3 regions of the Psychrosphaera sp. 1_MG-2023 genome follow, and region 2 is predicted to be linked to each of the others. Evidence: predicted binding sites of a transcription regulator. Region 2 holds the regulator's gene; each other region holds the start of a gene.

Region 1 (6,426 bases), on a different contig from region 2:
ATTACTCGCGATCACAATTAACAAAGTAACACATCTCACTATGGCTACTAAAAATAAAACAACAAACACGTTAACCGTGTTAGTCATTGACGATGACATGGAACGCGCGGAAAGTTTCCGGGCAGCGCTGGCAGCTTCTCCTTATGTCGTGAAACACTTAGCTCACACGAGTGCCTCACTTTTAAGGGAAGTTGAAAATACCGAGCCTGACATCATTCTAATTGATATTGAATCACCTAATCGCGACACAATTGAAAGTTTGAGTACGATATCTGAATTTAACCCAAAGCCCATTGTTATGTTTTCTGAACAAGACCAACCGGACTTAATGCGAGACAGCATTAAAGCTGGTGTTAGTGCTTATGTTTCAGGTGAAACAAATCCCGATAGAGCCAAATTTATTCTCGATGTCGCGGTCGCTCGTTTTAATGAGTTTCAGGGGCTAAAGGCCGAATTAACAGATGCCAAACGGAAATTGCAGTCGAGAAAGTGGGTTGATCAAGCCAAAGCACTATTAATTGAAAAGCAAGGTATGAGCGAGCAACAGGCTTATTCAGCGATTCGAAAAATGGCGATGGATAATGGACAGAAGATGGAAGACGTAGCAAAGAACCTAATCTCCATGATGCAGTTGATAGGCGGAGGTAAATAACATGAGTTCACAAACGCATTTAGAACAAACCCAACTTGATATTGGAATAGTGGCATTAACCGATTGTGCCCCCTTAGTGATGGCGAAACATCTAGGTTATTTTGAACAATGGGGATTAGATGTTTCATTGCATGTTCAGTATTCTTGGGCGACGGTAAGAGATAGGTTAAACGCTGGTTTATTAGACGCGGCGCAGGTCTTAGCACCGATGCCAATTGCTAGTTCGTTAGGTTTAAATGGACCAAAATGTGAGGTCATTAATGCCTTTAACTTGAGCATGAATGGTAACGGTGTAACGTTATCGACAGCCTTGATGGATAAAGTTAGGGAGTTAAATAACGGAATAACTCCACCACTGCCGCTTGAAGCAAAGTGGCTTAAAAGGGTCATAGACCAGTCGGGTGAGGTATTAAAAATAGCGTCTGTTTACCCTTACTCTTGTCATTTTTATCAACTAAGAGATTGGTTGATATCAGGTGATATTACACCTAACAAAGATGTTGAATTGATCATTATTCCACCGACAAGTATGACCACGGCATTGCAAAATAATGACATCGATGGTTTTTGTGTCGGTACTCCGTGGAACGCCCAAGCGGTTCGAGGTGGTATTGGCGAAACAGTCACGACTTCGAGTGACATATGGCAGGAAGCCCCGGAAAAAGTGTTGGCCGTAACTAAGGAATGGCAAGAGACTAACCCCAATACCTATTTGGCATTACTCGCTGCAGTACAACAAGCTTGCGAATGGTTAGAGTCAGTTGCAAATCGATTTGAAACAGCCATTATCCTGCAACAATATTTAGATGCGCCCGTTGATGTAATCGCGCCAAGTTTGATTGGTAGTTGTATTACCGCGAAAGGAGCACCACCAAGAGATATACCTGGCTACAATCAGTTTTTTCGGAGTAATACCAATCAACCGATTGTTGAGCAAGGCATGTTCTTGATAGAGAAAATGAAAGGTGCAGGGCAGTTAGGCGATTGGACAGATACCCAACTTAATGAAGTTGTTAATAATGTTTATCGAAATGACTTATATGAATCGATGTTGGCCTTACGGAACAGTTGAACCATTTAGGTGAAGCTAATAAGTGATGATAAAAAAAACGCACCCAAGTAGTGCGTTTTTTTCTGTCTTGAACAAAGTCACCTTTACCTATAGTGCCCTAAACTCCAGTATTTACAGTGGCTTGTAGAGAATAAAGAATAAAGCAGATGCTGGCACGTAACTTGTTTATATAAATGTATAAATTTTGAGTACATAGAATATAAAATAATTTTCAAGACGTCGAAAACAACACTTCGACCTCGACTTCTCAGTGTTGAGAAGCTAATAAAATTAAGCAAAGGCGCTACGGTGAAAACCGTCGCGCCTTTTTTGTGAGTAAAAAATGTCAGTACAACAATTTGAACAGAAAGTTTGCCAAACTACTTGCCCATACTGCGGGGTTGGTTGTGGTGTGGATGCAACTATTGTTAACGGTCAGTTAACTGCAGTAAGTGGCAGCAAACAGCATCAGGCGAACTTCGGTAAGCTTTGTGTAAAAGGCTCTAATTTAGCTGAAACTACAGATTTGGAAGGTCGGTTATTGTATCCAGAAGTTAATGGAGAACGTACCACCTGGGACCATGCCACAGACGTTGTTGCTAACGGATTTAAGAAAATTATTGCTGAACACGGTCCACAAGCAGTTGCTTTCTATGTATCTGGTCAAATTTTAACGGAAGATTATTACGTCGCAAATAAGCTAATGAAAGGTTATATCGGCTCAGCAAATATCGATACAAACTCTCGATTATGTATGTCATCTGCCGTTGCAGGCTATAAACGTGCATTTGGTTCAGATACGGTGCCATGCAGCTATGAAGACTTATCCGCAACAGACTTACTTATTTTGGTCGGATCAAACGCAGCATGGACTCACCCCATTTTATTTCAGCGAATGGAACAGGCCAAAAAAGACAACCCAAATATGAAAGTTGTGGTTATTGACCCAAGACGCAGTGCGACGGCTGAATTAGCTGATCTGTTTTTACCGGTTAAACCGGGTACAGATGTCGCATTGTTTATGGGGATGCTTAATTACATCATTAATAATGGTGGGGTGAATAGGGATTATGTCGAGCGCTATTGTGAAGGTTTTGACCTTACAGCTGAGTCTGTTTCGTCGTGGACAGTGGCAACAACAGCTACCTTCTGTGAGCTTCAAGAAAGTGATCTCCTACTTTTTTTTAATGCCTTTTGCCAAACTCCAACAGCGGTAACGTTTTATTCACAAGGTGTTAATCAATCAAGCCAAGGGGTGGATAAATGTAATGCCATTATTAATTGTCATTTGGCGACTGGTAAGTTGGGACATTTGGGCTCCGGTCCATTTTCAATTACTGGACAACCTAATGCAATGGGCGGCAGAGAAGTTGGTGGATTAGCAAATATGTTAGCCGCTCATATGAATATCGAAGATGAAAGTCATCGTGATTTAGTACAAAGTTATTGGGACTCACCTACTATATGTAACGAATATGGCCCTAAAGCGGTGGAAATGTTTGATAAAATGGCTAAAGGTGAAATTAAAGCCGTCTGGATTATGGCCACCAATCCCATGGTGAGTCTGCCAAATCGAAACGAAATTGAAACTGCACTTAAAACCTGCGAATTAGTCGTTGTATCTGATTGCATGGCAGATACAGATACTATGGACTTTGCAGATGTTAAATTACCAGCGACAACGTGGGGCGAGAAAGATGGTACTGTCACTAATTCAGAACGACGTATTTCACGTCAACGAGGCATTTTAGCAGCCCCAGGTGAAACTCGTCACGATTGGCAGATCATTTCAGATATTGCGGTAAAAATGGGTTTTGAAGACGCATTTACTTATCAACACCCAGCTGAAATATTTGTCGAACATGCAGGCTTATCTGGCTACAAAAATGGGTCTGAAAGTTACGCTGTCCGCGACTTTGATATTTCCGGATTAGCGTCTTTAAGTGAAGCTGAGTATGACGCATTACAGCCCGTTCAATGGCCAGTTAACACAAGATATCCAAATGGTTGTCAGCATATATTTGCCGACAATACATTTTATACACCAAGTGGCAAAGCCAATTTTGTCGCTGTTGAAGCCAAATTGCCACAACAAAAAGCGAGTGCGTTATACCCCTATGGCGTGAATTCAGGAAGAGTTCGAGACCATTGGCATACGATGACACGTACAGGTAAATCAGCTTCTTTGGCTAAACACACAAAAGAACCTTTTATCGCAATGCACAGCACAGACTTAACAAAGGAAGGTTTAACCGACGGCAACTTAGTGAAGGTGACGAGCGAGTTTGGTGAGGTTTTAGTGCCAGTGAAAGTTGATGATGGCCTCAAAGTCGGGCAACTCTTTACGCCAATTCATTGGAATAAGCTGAGTGCGCCAACTGCAAATATCGCCAAACTATACGGTTCGTTTGTAGATCCGATCTCAGGGCAACCTGAAAGTAAGTTCACCGTAGCGAATATTGAAAAAGCACCGGTGGGTCAATTCATGCAATTGTTTTGTTTGGAAGAGATGCTCATTGAGTCTGATTATTGGGCAAAAAACACCATTCAGTCTGGCTTTGAATATGCCTGCGCGACAGCTAATAAAATAGAAGGCCCAATGTTCTGGAGTCGAGATTTAACGGCTATTGAAGGCAATTGGAGTTATTTTGAAAATAGCCAAAGCGGTATTGCAACTGCTTTATGTATTAAAGATAACCGTTTGGTTTTTGTTGGGTTTTTCGCGCAATACAAAACGGAAATAAACAGCGACTGGGTTGATAGTCTTTTTCAACAAGAAGAAGTGTCAGCTGAACAAATAAATCGAGTGCTACGTGCAGTGCCTGGCGCTGATTTTATCAACGGCAAAACGATATGTAGCTGTTATAAAGTCGGCGAAAATCAAATTGTCGACGCGATAGTAAGTGAAGGTGATAACTCAGTTGAAAAATTAGGCGAACGTTTGAAGTGCGGCACCAATTGCGGTTCATGTAAAAGTGAACTCAAAACCCTGATCAAACAACATGGACAGCCACAATTAACTCAGAGTCGATTTGAATCTGAAGCCATTCCTGTATTAGAGATATAAACGGAGTATTTATGACAACAACTAAACTATTTAACTTACCTTTTATGCTTCGTTTACTTAATTTTCCATTTAATAGAATGAATGCTGGAAAATGGACAACAAAACAGAAAGCGGCACACAACTCGGTTCGTAAGCCTATTGGCGACGTATATTTAGTTGGCTCCGGTCCAGGTGATGCAGAATTATTGACTCTTAAAGCATACCGCTTAATTCAAGAAACCGATGTTGTTTTATATGATTGGTTGGTTAGTCCCGAAATTGTCAATATGATCCCAAAACATGTGGAACGCGTTTTTGTTGGTAAAAAATGTGGCCGCCACAGTATGACGCAGCAGGAAATATGTGAACGTATGTCTGAATTTGCCCTACAAGGCAAAAATGTCGTGCGACTCAAAGGCGGCGACCCGTCCATATTTGGTCGAGCGGCCGAAGAAGTTGAGCATCTGCAAAAGCTAAATATCGACTTTGCTATTGTTCCAGGTATTACAGCTGCGTCAGGATGTGGTGCATGGTCTGGCATACCTTTAACGCATCGCGAATGCGCCCATTCGGTACGATTTATTACCGCGCATTTTAAAAGTGAAGATATAGAATCTGATTGGCAGAATTACGCTGACTCAAGCGATACACTCGTCTTCTATATGGGGTTAAACAAGGTTGAGCACATCGCACAGCAACTTATTTCACACGGTAAGTCGAGCGAAACGCCAATGGCCATTATCGACCAAGGGACAACAGCTGAACATAAAACCTACGTTTCTGATCTAAAAAGCATCGGTAATGTATTAAATTCTGAAAATATTGTCGGTCCTGCTTTAATTGTCGTGGGTGACGCGATAAATTATAGGGCTAACGTCAATGTCGATTTGCTAACGCAGTCGAAACAACAACAAGTAGCTTAAATTTAGTGAACGAATTTAGTCAGTACATAAAAATTATTGGTCGAGGCAAACGCGCAGGACGTTACTTGTCTGTTGATGAGTCATATCAAGCATTCAAACTATTTCTAGCGAACGAGATAGAGCCAGAACAAGCTGGTGCGTTTTTAATGTTGTTGAGGGTGCGGGAAGAATCAGCCGAAGAGTTAGCCGGATTTGTTAAAGCCTGTCGAGAGTATAACCTTGCGGGGTTAAACAATTTAGATGTCGACCTAGATTTAGGGTGTTACGCCGGTAAAAGACGCCATTTACCTTGGTTTTTATTGGCGGTAATGTGTTTGGCTCAAAATGGCAAACGTGTATTTCTGCATGGGACTAAAGAACCTGAGTCAAACAGGCTGTATTTGTCTGAAGTACTTGAAACTTTAGGCTTAGTTGTTGCAAAAGATCCCATACAAGCAAACAAAATGTTAGATGAAAATGGCTTTGCTTACATGGATTTGGATGTTGTAAATCCGGCATTAGATAGACTCATCCAAATGCGTAAGTTATTTAGCTTGCGATCGCCTGCAAATACTTTGGCAAGGATCCTCAATCCTAGTCAAGGAAAAAGCAGTTATCATGGGGTTTTTCATCGCCACTTTGATGAGCGACACGCAAAGGTAGCTGAAATTCTAGGTGATAAACAAATGTCATGTATTCGAGGAGAGGGCGGTGAAGTTGAGGTAAACCCAGAGCGTCCTTTTGTACAATTTATGTTTGTTGGTGGCGAACAAAA
Region 2 (6,426 bases):
GTGGGAGTAATATTTCGCCGGCTTCTCCACCGTCGAGAAACGCGCCAAATTCAACATGTTTTACTACAGTGAGCGTATTAAAGCGGCCAAGTTGTATCATTTAAGTCAGTCCAATATAAAGAAAATAGGGTATTCGGCAAGAGTATAGCGTATTGAGTTAGATCAGTAACCAAGTGGCTGTACCTAAAAAGGTAAAGATGCCGACTATGTCGGTAACTGTGGTTAATATTACACTGCCGGCAAGCGCTGGATCAATGTTCATGCGTTTTAGCATTAGGGGGATAAATACGCCAGAAAGTCCGGCTGCGATTAGGTTCATCATCATTGCAAAAGCAATAACTGCGCCTAACATTAAATCTTGTTTCCAAAGTGCAACTACACCAGCAATCAACACAGCCCAAATTAGACCATTATAGAAACCGATAGCGAGCTCTTTGCCCATTAACCATCGTTGGTTAGCTTGTGTAACATGACCTACGGCCATCCCGCGAATAACGAGAGTTAGTGTTTGACTACCCGCGACGCCACCCATACTCGGGACAATGGTATTTAAAACCGCTAGGAACGCTAATTCGTCGAGGGTCGATTCAAACAGGCTGGAGACAAATGCGGCTAATAACGCGGTAAACAGGTTCACGCCCAACCACAAAGAACGTCGTTGGGTACTTTTTACGATTGGCGCAAAGGTATCCGCCTCGTCGTCGAGACCCGCCATGCTTAGCATCGAGTGCGCGGCATTTTCGCGGATTACGTCGACGATGTCATCGATGGTTATACGTCCAAGCAATAAACCATTTTCGTCAATAACCGGAGCTGAAATCCAGTCGTACCGTTCAAACAAAGACGCGACTTCCGTTTCTTCCATCGTTGCAGGAATGACTTCGAAATCGGTTTCCATTACTTCAGAAATTAGGCTAACCGGTTGGCTGGTTAACAAGGCCGCGAGGGAGACTTCACCAATAAATTTTTCGTCTTTGTCCACGACATACAAATAATCGGTGGCTTCAGGTAAAGCGCCTTTTAATCTCAGATACCGCAAAATGACGTCCACCGTTACGTCCGGACGTACAGTTATTGTGTCGGTGTTCATCAATGCACCGGCGGTATCTTCTTCGTAGGACAACACACGCTCTGCGCGTTTGCGGTCTCGCTTGTCCATACTTTTTAATACTTTACGATAAATCGTATCTGGCATACCACGTAAAACTTCGGCAAAGTCGTCGTCGTCTAAGTTACCGGCAGCTTCAGCGACTTTTTCTGGGGTCATGCTACGTAAGATAGGGTTACGCACATCTTCAGACAGTTCTTCGAGAACTTCACCTTGGATACTGGAGTCGATTAATTGCCAAATTACGGTTCGAGATTTTGGTGGTGAGGAATGCAGTAACAGAGCGATATCTGAAGTAGGCATCGAATCCAACATGTTTCTAACGTGCACAAACATACCGCCGCTAAGTGCAGTATTAAGTTCTTCGATAGGGATGTTGTATTCTTGCTCTAAAAGCTCTGCCATAAAACCCTTAGTGTGTGATGAAGTTACTTTCTATAAAGGATATATTGCCAATCGCTGGCCCAATATATAAAGGAAACGTAAACCTAAGTGTGGTCTCGCCGCCAATATTAACTCAAAATGACATTTTTTAATAGCAACTGATTGTTTTTATTTAAGTTAAAACAATCAAAATACTAATTATTCGTCTTCATCAAATTTATTGCTAATGAGCTCGCAGATAGCGTCAACAGCGACTTTTGCTTCGTTACCCGTCGCGATTACGGTCACATCTTTACCTTGGTTACTGGCCAACATCAACAATGCCATCACACTATCGGCATTGGCTTTTTTGTCTGCTTGTTGAATAGTTACCGTTGCTTCAAATCCCTGAGCTAATTGCGCTAGTTTGGTGGCCGCACGGGCGTGCAACCCAAGTTTGTTTTCTATGGTAACGGTACGACTAATTTCCATGTTTATTCACTCTTCAAATAACGACTTATCTCACGATGGCGCGTTTTAACGTCATTTTCACGTGAGCGATATAAGTTTGCAAGTGCCTCGGCGATGTAAACCGAGCGATGTTTTCCGCCAGTACAGCCAATGGCAATGGTTAAATAACTGCGGTTGTTTCGTTCCAAATGTGGCAGCCACGTCGACATAAAGTTATTAATTTGGAATACAAATTTATTAACCAATGGCTCGGCTTCTAAAAATTCTATTACGGGTAAATCTAGGCCGGTTAAAGGCCGCAGAGCAGGTTCCCAATGTGGATTTGGTAAAAAACGTGCATCAAATACAAAGTCGATATCGTTTGGTACACCATATTTGAAACCGAAAGATTCAAACGTTATTACGAGGTTTTTTTCCGATTTACCAAGAATTTTTTCGCGCACCATTTCGGTTAGTTGGTGAACGTTTAAATCTGACGTGTCGATAAACAAATCGGCACGAGTCGCAATAGAATCAAGGAGCTTGCGTTCTTCTTGAATTGCCTCAGGTAGGCCAGACTCTTTTTTTGATAATGGGTGCAAGCGACGAGTTTCGCTATAACGACGGATCAAAACCTCGTCTTTAGCGTCAATATACAAAACCGTTGTATTAACGTTTTTAGGTAAAAAATCGAGGTTTTCGACTAGCTCTTGCTCGGATTCTGGAATATTCCGAACATCAATGCTAACGGCAACTTGTTCATAATTTTGACTGAGACTGTGCGATAGAGCTGGCAATAGATTTACTGGTAGGTTGTCTACACAGTAATAACCAAGGTCTTCTAACACTCGCAGTACGACGGTCTTCCCTGAGCCTGAACGGCCACTAACAATAAAAATATGCATTTTAGGCGGCTTCTATTATGTTGTATAAATCCAAATCTGTTTCTGCTCTACGAATTTTGCGTAAAACATCTTTGTTGTCAAAGGTTTTTGCTATCGATGCCAATGTTGCCAGATGAGTGTCGCATTGATCTTCTGGTACTAACAGGGCAAAAAATATATCTACAGGTCGTTTATCAATCGCATCGTAATTCACTCCTTTGTGGGTAACTAAGAGAACTGCTACGGCTTTACTCGAATTTTTTATTCGGCCATGTGGTATCGCAATTCCGTTACCTATACCAGTGCTGCCCAACTTTTCTCTGTTCATCAAGCTCTCTAAAATATCTATGCTAGATAAATTTGGCAGCTGCGCACTCGCAATTTCAGCTATATGTTCAAGTATTTTTTTCTTGCTTTTACAATCAGCAATAACTTTGGTGCAATCTGGTTGAAGTAATAATTTTAAATTCATGTTTGGTTAACTGCCTACCTTTTGCTTACGCCAAAAGGTGTTGTTTGTGACGCCGTCCCTAGCGTCACGTTTATTTAGTTTAAACCCATCAGTGACGGGTCAATTTCTCTTTATGTTTTATTACCTGTCGATCTAGCTTATCTATTAAACTATCAATCGCGGCATACATATCGTTATGTTCAGAAGTGGCGAACAATTCACCACCGTTTACATGTAAGGTTGCTTCAGCTATTTGACTCAGTTTTTCAACGTCTAAAATCACATGGACATTATTGATATGGTCAAAGTGACGCTCTAATTTAGCAAATTTGTTATCTACGTATTCTTTTAATGACTCTGTTAAATCTATATGACGACAAGTTAAATTAATTTGCATAAAAAATTCCTTCTGTTGATATAGAGAGGTGTTTACACCAGTCGTTTTCGTTGGTTTGAAGGGGGAATATTTAATGATTCCCGGTATTTTGCAATAGTCCGTCTGGCAACCTGAATACCTTGGTCAGCCAGGATCTCTGCAATTTTACTATCACTGAGAGGTTTAGCCTGATTTTCCGCCGCAACTAACTTTCTGATTAAAGCTCTAATCGCAGTGGAAGAACATTCACCACCGTTCTCTGTACTTACATGACTCGAAAAGAAGTACTTAAGTTCAAAAATTCCTCTAGGTGTGTGCATATATTTTTGAGTCGTCACACGAGAAATTGTTGATTCATGCATGTCGACCATTTCTGCGACATCGTTCAAAACCATTGGTTTCATGGCTTCTGGGCCATATTCAAAAAATCCCTGCTGTTGCTGCACGATACAGTTTGATACTTTTAGCAGCGTATCGTTACGACTTTCTAAACTTTTGATAAACCATTTAGCTTCTTGTAAATGGGAACGTACAAATTGCGTGTCACTGGTATTTTTTGAGGTTTTTGACAACGATGCATATTGTTCGTTTATTTTTAGTTTAGGCATGGAATTTGGATTTAGCTCTACTAACCAACGACCTTTTTTCTTAACGACCGTTACATCGGGAATGACGTAGTCGATTTCATCTTTGATAACGACACTTGCAGGATTTGGATTAAGTTGTTGGATGAGTTCTAGAATATCTTTCAGATCGGGTTCTTTTAACTTGGTTTTTCTAAGTAAAGTCCGGTAATCACGATTGGCCAGTAAATCGATGTAATTGTCGATAACGTCTATGGCCTCAAATTTCCATGGCGTGTCATTTGAAAATTGTTTCAATTGCACCGACAAGCATTCTTGTAACCCTCTGCAGGCGACGCCTACGGGGTCGAATAGTTGAATACGTTTAAGTACCGCTTCAACTTCTTCTATTTCCACATCTTCGATGTCAATGGCTTCTACGATGTCCTCAGCGGTGAGGCGTAAAAAGCCTTTTTCGTCGACGCCGTCAATAATGGCGGTCGCGATTGCAAGATCTTGTTCGGTAAACGTAGAAAGGTTTAACTGCCAGCGGAGGTGGTCTTGAATATTGTCAGTGGTTTCACCTTGATAGACTGTGTCTTCGCCTTCATATGCTGGGCCAGAGCTCGCAGGGGCGGCGCTCATGTAGTCATCCCATGTTGTGTCCGTAGACATCTCTTCACTGATGGTTTCGGTTTGAAGTGCTTCAGTGGTATTTATTTCTTCCTGCGCCCAGTCGGTATCGTCGTCGGTCGTTTTGTTTTGACCTTCCGTTTCACCCAATACATCTTCTATCGATTGTTCGCTTTTTTCGTGATTTAAACTTTCGTCTTCTGCGTCCAATAGAGGATTGCTATCCAAGGCTTCTTGAATTTCTTGGTGGAGTTCTAATGAGGATAACTGCAACAACCTTATGGCTTGTTGCAATTGTGGGGTCATTGTTAATTGCTGACCCATTTTTAATTGAAGTGAAGGTCTCATCTAATTCCAATCAGATTATACTAATTAATGGTTATACACTAAATTACAAAGTGAACTGGTCACCTAAGTAAACTTTTTTCACGATTTCGCTAGCAAGGACTTCTTCTGGTGTACCTTCTGCGATTAATTCACCATGACTCACGATATAGGCTTTTTCACATACATCAAGCGTTTCACGTACATTATGGTCGGTAATTAAAACACCGATCCCTTTTGCGACGAGTTGTTGGATAATCTTTTTAATATCAATTACTGATATAGGGTCGACCCCAGCAAATGGTTCGTCAAGTAATATAATTTTAGGATCCGCAGCCAGCGCTCTTGCAATTTCTACTCGCCTACGCTCACCACCTGACAATGCCATACCTAAACTATCGCGAATGTGTTCTATATGAAATTCACCAATAAGATCATCTAACAAATCGGCTTTTTGGTTGGCATTGATGTCCTTTCTCATTTGTAACACGGCCATGATATTTTGGGAAACAGTAAGTTTTCTAAATATCGAAGATTCCTGTGGTAAATAGCCTATTCCATGACGAGCACGAACATGCATTGGTTCGTGACTTAAGTCAATATCATTAAGTGTAATGCTACCTTTGTCGTTAGGAACCAATCCAACTATCATATAAAAAGTTGTCGTTTTACCGGCACCATTTGGCCCAAGTAGTCCGACGACTTCACCGGCATTTACTGAAATACTGACGTCTTTTACAACTTGCCTTTTGTTATACGACTTGGCGAGATGTGTTGCGATTAATTTAGTCATCGAGTTATTAATTCCGTCGTTAGCCGTTTTTCTTTTTTGTTTTTATCGTAGTGGTAACTCGACCACCCGTTGAGGCATCGCCATCCGCTTTTACGCGCTTTTTAGCAAGGTCAAATTCGATCGAGCCACTTTGTACTTCAGAGCCACCTTGTTTAAACTTTGCGTCGCCACTTAATTTAAGGGTTTGAGTTGTAACAAAGTATTCAATCTCGTTTGCTTTTGCGGTTAAGTTACCGTTTTCTTCGTCGATTTGAGTAAATAAAGCCGGACTGCCTTTGGCAATTAATTTTTCACCGGTGCCGTCCTGGGTGTCGACAAATAGCTCATCCGCTTTAATTGATATAGGCCCCTGAGAAACAACAACATTACCTTTAAAATACATCGTATTGTTGTTGTAATTAAGATCTTGATTGTCCGATTTTATTTTCAAATCTTCGCTGTTTGCCGAAACGGCCATACTAAATAGAGCAACCAATATTGT
Region 3 (6,426 bases), on a different contig from region 2:
GAAAAGTCGATAATCAATGGCGTTGAAAAACATTGGGTGAGTATTTTTAACAAAGTTGGCCTCAACCTTAATATCAGAAACACGGGGTGTTGTGGTATGGCAGGAACATTTGGGCATGAAAAACAACATCAAGAAACGTCAAAAACAATTTATAACTTAAGTTGGAAACATGCAGTTGCGCAGGAGAAGCCAGAACTTATTTTGGCGACAGGATTCTCTTGTCGAAGCCAAGTTAAACGTCTTGATGGTGTCGAACTAAGTCATCCAATTCAAATGTTAGATAAAGTGTTAAGTTAATGGACAGTTCTAGTCTTTTAATAGAGTTTTTAACGATTGCAACAGCCCACTTTTTTGCAGTTGCCAGTCCAGGACCAGACTTTGCAATCGTGTTAAAACATTCTATTAACTATGGTAAACGGATAGCGATTATCACCAGTCTTGGTGTTGGTACTGCGATATTCATTCATGTAGCGTATGCATTAATGGGCATTGGGCTTATTATCAGTTCAACACCTTGGTTGTATGATCTTCTAATTCTTTTTGCGTCAGGTTTTTTGTTGTACTTGGGTTTTGGTGCTATTCGTTCATCTAAAAATGTTAAAACTAACGAACAGGTAATTGACAATAACGTTGTAGAAATTAGTGGAAAAAGGGCGTTTTACTTAGGTTTTCTAACAAACGGCCTTAATCCGAAAGCAACCATATTTTTTCTCTCGTTGTTTACCGTTGTCGTCAGCGCTGAAACACCATTAATTATTAAAGGGTTATATGGCGTTTATCTCGCATTAGCAACAACCGCGTGGTTTTGTTTTTTATCACTAATATTAACTCGACCAAAAGTTCGTGAATTTTTTAACGGACATGCCTATATTTTTGACAGAGTAATGGGGTGGGTATTGATCTTATTAGCCGTTAAAATTACCTACAGTGAAATAATCACAAAATATCTATTCTAAATTAATAAGATAGATATTTGGCTGAGATGTTGGCACCACTATTGTATGATTTTTATGCAGTAGTGAACTTACCCGCCAAACTGCAACGAAGTGAGACAACAAACTTATTTATTACGTTGTTTATGTATTGGCTAAGGTTTTAGGCAACCCCATGGCAAATCAAGCAGTGTTACTCAATTACCATTACGATATGGTAAAAGCAAAGTCTCATAGCGCAGGGCATCTATCAGTCCCGTTAACTAACATAACTTCTTTTACAGATTTCCTGTTAGCGCAAAGCACATCTTTAAGTCAACTTGAAACGTTAACAAAATTATTGTCTATTGCATTATTTAACGATCTTAACGCCTATGTGGACGTAAAAACACGACTGGATCAATTGACAGAATTAGATGGTTTGTATTTAGTTAACCGCTACCAACATCATATTAAACCAGTCATATTCGTTACAACGGAACTCACCGATTTTGTATTTAAAAAACTTCATAACAAAGCCAACTTAGTAAATGTAACTGCGATGTTTAATCAAACAGTAGATACCATACCTACTGACAAGACCTGTACGAAACGAAAAACACCTAACCTCACCTTTATATGCAAATCTAACAGCTTCCCTGAAATTGATTTTAACAAACGTGTGTCGTTAGATTGCTACTTAGAGCATAACCAATTGTCAGTTGTCGTAAACAAGCTACATTATATTGATTTTGAAGTTGTTAACTTACGAAAAATAGAAGACTTGTTAATAACAAGTCTTCTAGCTGATGCGGGGTAAATTAAATGATCATAAACGATGAGTAACGCTCCTCGTTTATTTATATCGTAGGACAAGCTATTTAGCGGTCTTCGTAATCGTCATTTTCATTAATTTTGATTAAATCAAAGTTAGCAAATTTACTATTTGACGCCGTTAATTCATCTTCCATTTTATCGACCAGTTTTAATTTTTCACAAAACTTGTTGGCCTTTATTTCAATTTCATCCGCTCGTGATTCTATTTCTTGTTCAATACGGTCATCTAGATTATCTAAATCGCTAAAAGACGATTCTCCATTTGCAATAGAGTTACCAATATTAGAGATAAGGCCACCAATTAAGCTAGGGATCATATCTTCCATTAACTCTTCCACAGATTCGTCTATACCACTGCCGTCAATCTGATGATTAAATTCTCCATTAGAAAACGAATAATGGCTGTCTTCACTTTCATACTTATCTTTTATCTTTGTCTTTATTTCATCAAATTTACTGCTTAATTTAGAATTTTCAGGCATTTGGCCAAACGCCGCTTGTATACCTTGAAACGCTATATCAACGGCTTCGATTGCAATTTCACCAATCTCTGGAATGGCCGCACGCAACGACGCTGCATATTCTGTTACAAGTTTTTGCTGTTTGCTGTCTAATTCGATTAAATCGCCTCTGACAAATACCATTTTATCGTCATAGATGTCGATAAGAGTTTCATCTTCATTTTTGATAAGAATATGCTTTGGCGTAATTGTTAGCGCATTGTTTAATTCAAGATCACAATGATTATCCATAGATACATTGGCAGCTTGAGAATAGGGTGAGACAAAAAGAGTTGCTGCGACAAGTGTCGTTAGGGCCAATAGTTTCATAATGTTTCCTTTAATAAAAAATGGTGCAATTTAGTGATTGTCGCAAACGATAACATTAACGCGACATATTTAGTTTAATAATGACTTTAAAGGCAATCTTAATGCCAACTAAAAAACACATTAATTACAATAAGATAAAAATATTCAGTGATTTACATTAAACAAAAAACGTAGATGAGTTGGTGATTTTTGTCAAAAACTGGTTAATTTTGTTAAGTGCTTAAAATATCAGCTAATGAACTATTTACACTTGGCATACTTAATACCAGCAGTGGTATACTCTTGGCAATTATTTAGTTAAAAAGGCACTATCAATGGCAGAGATGCAAGCTCGTCCGACGAACTTTATCAGAAATATAATTGATGCAGATTTAGAAGCAGGAAAACATCAAACAACTCATACCCGTTTTCCGCCAGAACCAAACGGTTATTTGCACATCGGGCATGCAAAATCTATTGTGCTTAATTTCGGTATTGCAAAAGACTATAACGGTTTTTGTAACTTACGATTTGATGATACAAATCCTGAAAAAGAAGACATTGATTACGTAAATGCCATAAAAAAAGACGTTAACTGGTTAGGCTATCAGTGGCACGATGAAGTCCGCTATTCTTCTAATTATTTTGACCAGCTTTTTGGTTTTGCAGAAGAACTCATCTCCAAAGGCCTCGCGTATGTAGAGTTTTCTAATCAAGAAGAAATTCGCTCAATGCGAGGTACGCTTACATCACCAGGTAAAAACAGCCCATATCGCGACGTATCCATTGAGGAAAACCTCAAACATTTTCATGATATGCGCGATGGGAAATACAAAGAAGGTGAGTGCTGCTTACGAGCTAAAATAGATATGTCGAGCAGCTTCATGTGTATGCGTGATCCTGTTATTTATCGTATTCGATATGCTAATCATCACCAAACTGGCGACAAATGGTGCATTTACCCAATGTACGATTTTACTCACTGTATTTCTGATGCGATTGAAAACATTACGCATTCTTTATGTACGCTAGAATTCCAAGATAATCGTCGTCTTTACGACTGGGTTTTGGATAATATCACTATAGATTCGCGCCCACATCAATATGAGTTTTCAAGACTAAACCTTGAATACACGATGATGAGTAAACGTAAGCTAAATACGTTAGTAACAGAAAATTACGTGAGTGGCTGGGATGACCCTAGAATGCCAACTATTGCGGGTTTACGTCGTAGAGGGTATACGGCAGCAGCTATTCAAGAGTTTTGCCAACGTATTGGTGTGACTAAGATGGAAAACACGGTCGAAATGGGCATGTTAGAAGCCTGTATCCGAGATGACCTAAATGAAAATGCACCTCGCGCAATGGCTGTTTTAGATCCGATAAAAGTGGTTATCGAAAACTACCCAACTGACAGTGTTGAATGGTTAGACGCACCAAATCATCCCAACAACGAAGACATGGGCAGTCGTAAATTGCCATTTACTCGTGAAGTATTTATTGAACGCGAAGATTTTCGTGAGGAAGCCAACAAAAAATACAAACGTCTAGTCATTGGTAAGGAAGTTCGTTTACGTAATGCTTATTTCGTCAAAGCAGAACGCTGTGATAAAGATGAAAACGGCGAAATCACGACAATTTATTGTACTTATGACGATACTACGTTAGGTAAGTTGCCTGCGGATGGCCGCAAGGCTAAAGGCGTGATCCATTGGGTGTCAGCGAGCGAAGGTGTTCCAGCCGAAATTCGAGATTATGACCGTCTATTTACCGTTCCAAATCCAGCGGCTGCAGAATCAATTGATGAGATCTTAAATCCAGACTCATTAATTATCCGCAACGGATTTATCGAACCAAGTTTACTTGAAAGCCAAGCTCAGCAAGCATTCCAGTTTGAACGATTAGGTTATTTCTGTAACGATGGTACTAAGAATGAAGCCGGAAATTTAGTATTTAACAAGACTGTCGGTTTACGTGATTCTTGGGCTAAAATTGAGCCCAAATAAATACTACTTTATTGCCTGATAAGGTTTAACTTCAGCGATGCGATAACGGTTGCAAATAGATCAAAAAAGCCACTTTACAGTGGCTTTTTTATTGTCTCTAACTTAATTCAACAAATTGAGTGACTGTGCTGTCATCATCCATCACATCTTCGTCAATTACAAACGAAGGAATTTCAGGTGCATCAAACGCAATATCACCTTCATCTACTTCCTGACTTAAGGTTTTAAAATCATATAATTCATTGTCAGCAAGGTGACTTGGAACAACATTTTGCAATGCTTTAAACATACTTTCAATGCGGCCCGGGAATTGTTTGTCCCAACTGTTTAACATCTCTTTAATGTTTTGTCTCTGCAGGTTTTCTTGTGAGCCACAAAGATTACATGGAATGATAGGGAATTGTTTAGCGTCGGCAAAACGTTGAATGTCTTTCTCTTTTGCGTACGCAAGCGGACGAATGACAACATGTTCTTTATTATCACTTTTTAACTTTGGCGGCATAGATTTTAATTTACCACCGTGAAACATGTTCAAAAACATAGTTTCTAAAATATCGTCTCGGTGATGACCCAAAGCAATTTTAGTTGCACCAAGCTCCTTTGCAGTCCTATATAAAATCCCACGTCTTAGACGAGAACATAAAGAACAGGTTGTTTTACCTTCTGGTATTTTATCCATCACGATTGAATAAGTGTCTTCAGTGACAATTTTGTATTCAATGCCAAGTTCTTCTAAGTAGTTAGGTAAAACTTGGGCAGGAAAACCAGGCTGCTTCTGATCTAAGTTAACTGCGATTAGTTCAAATTGAATGGGTGCAGAACGTTGCAGGCTCATCAAGATATCCAACATAGCATAGCTATCCTTGCCACCTGATAAACAAACCATAACGCGATCGCCGTGTTCGATCATATTAAAATCTGCAATTGCCTTACCGACATCTCTACGCAAACGTTTTTGCAGTTTGTTAAAGTTGTATTTTTCTTTTGCTTGAACTGAAGTCGCCATAATTACCCTCAAAAACTAAGGCGCGCATTATATATTTTGTATCAGCAAAGATAAATTGATTATTGGTCAACACAGCGCAAACTTACTTATAGTGGTTTAACACTACTTACAAAGCCGGGTGGTTTTAATGCTAATAAATCGCAATCGATATTATCGATAACGTGTTCCGCTGTATTGCCAATCAATGCGGCGCTTAAGCCACTTCGACCTACTGTACCGATGACAACAAGCTCAGCGTCTATTTGTTCACTTATCTTAGGTATAACATCTTCAGGCATACCTTCTTCGCAATAGACGTTTTCCATTGGTACACCATGTTGCTTAGCAAATTTTTTGACTGCCGCGTTATGATGCTCCTGCATTGAATTTTGGTATTCAATAACATCAAATTCTGGTATTTCTACTGCAATATTCATGGGGGTAGGTGGGAAAGCATTAACTAAATTGACTTCAGCGTTTAGCAAGTCACTCATATAATGGGCATGTTCAACAATAGATTCGTTGAGCTTCATATGATCGATGTCGTCAGTACCTGCGTTGATAGCACCTAATATTTGACCGTGGTCAGGCCATTGATGTTCTTTGACTAACAATACACTACAGGGGCACTTACGTAGTAGATGCCAATCAGTTGGCGTAAAGATCACTGATTTTAAAATATCATGTTCGTGAGTGGCTTTAACTACTAGGTCAAAATCACCCTCTATTACGGTTCTAATAATGCTTTCATAAGGGCGGTTGTGCCAGACAACGATGATATCAATTAGACTGCTCGTGCCCTGTGCTTCGATAACCAATTGGTTTAACCAATCTTTCCGATCTTGAATAACCGCATTTCTCATTGATTCGCGTTCTGT

The links. The regulator sigma-54, encoded in region 2, starts transcription at its own class of promoters, with help from an activator protein. The targets are predictions, from matches to a motif close to GTTGGCACGNNNNTNGNNT.
Region 1: a site for sigma-54 is predicted at 1,873-1,891, ahead of Q4575_RS17175 (nitrate reductase). Genes of this name have one in related genera too.
Region 3: a site for sigma-54 is predicted at 2,669-2,687, ahead of Q4575_RS01235 (DUF2884 family protein). Genes of this name have one in related genera too.

What each region holds. Positions count from the first base shown of each region.
Region 1 covers NZ_JAUORW010000021.1:40,739-47,164, forward strand. Annotated here, with positions in the region: gene Q4575_RS17165 (ANTAR domain-containing response regulator) at 41-652, shown strand; gene Q4575_RS17170 (CmpA/NrtA family ABC transporter substrate-binding protein) at 654-1,724, shown strand; gene Q4575_RS17175 (nitrate reductase) at 2,047-4,770, shown strand; gene cobA (uroporphyrinogen-III C-methyltransferase) at 4,782-5,672, shown strand; gene Q4575_RS17185 (glycosyl transferase family protein) at 5,678-6,426, shown strand, end outside.
Region 2 covers NZ_JAUORW010000019.1:44,671-51,096, reverse strand. Annotated here, with positions in the region: gene Q4575_RS16460 (S1 RNA-binding domain-containing protein) at 1-100, opposite strand, end outside; gene mgtE (magnesium transporter) at 158-1,513, opposite strand; gene Q4575_RS16450 (HPr family phosphocarrier protein) at 1,691-1,963, opposite strand; gene rapZ (RNase adapter RapZ) at 1,966-2,826, opposite strand; gene ptsN (PTS IIA-like nitrogen regulatory protein PtsN) at 2,828-3,277, opposite strand; gene hpf (ribosome hibernation promoting factor) at 3,366-3,653, opposite strand; gene Q4575_RS16430 (RNA polymerase factor sigma-54) at 3,686-5,176, opposite strand; gene lptB (LPS export ABC transporter ATP-binding protein) at 5,220-5,945, opposite strand; gene lptA (lipopolysaccharide transport periplasmic protein LptA) at 5,965-6,426, opposite strand, start outside.
Region 3 covers NZ_JAUORW010000001.1:319,590-326,015, forward strand. Annotated here, with positions in the region: gene Q4575_RS01220 (FAD-binding and (Fe-S)-binding domain-containing protein) at 1-297, shown strand, start outside; gene Q4575_RS01225 (LysE family translocator) at 297-956, shown strand; gene Q4575_RS01230 (hypothetical protein) at 1,108-1,731, shown strand; gene Q4575_RS01235 (DUF2884 family protein) at 1,793-2,578, opposite strand; gene glnS (glutamine--tRNA ligase) at 2,893-4,563, shown strand; gene ttcA (tRNA 2-thiocytidine(32) synthetase TtcA) at 4,661-5,569, opposite strand; gene uspE (universal stress protein UspE) at 5,656-6,426, opposite strand, start outside.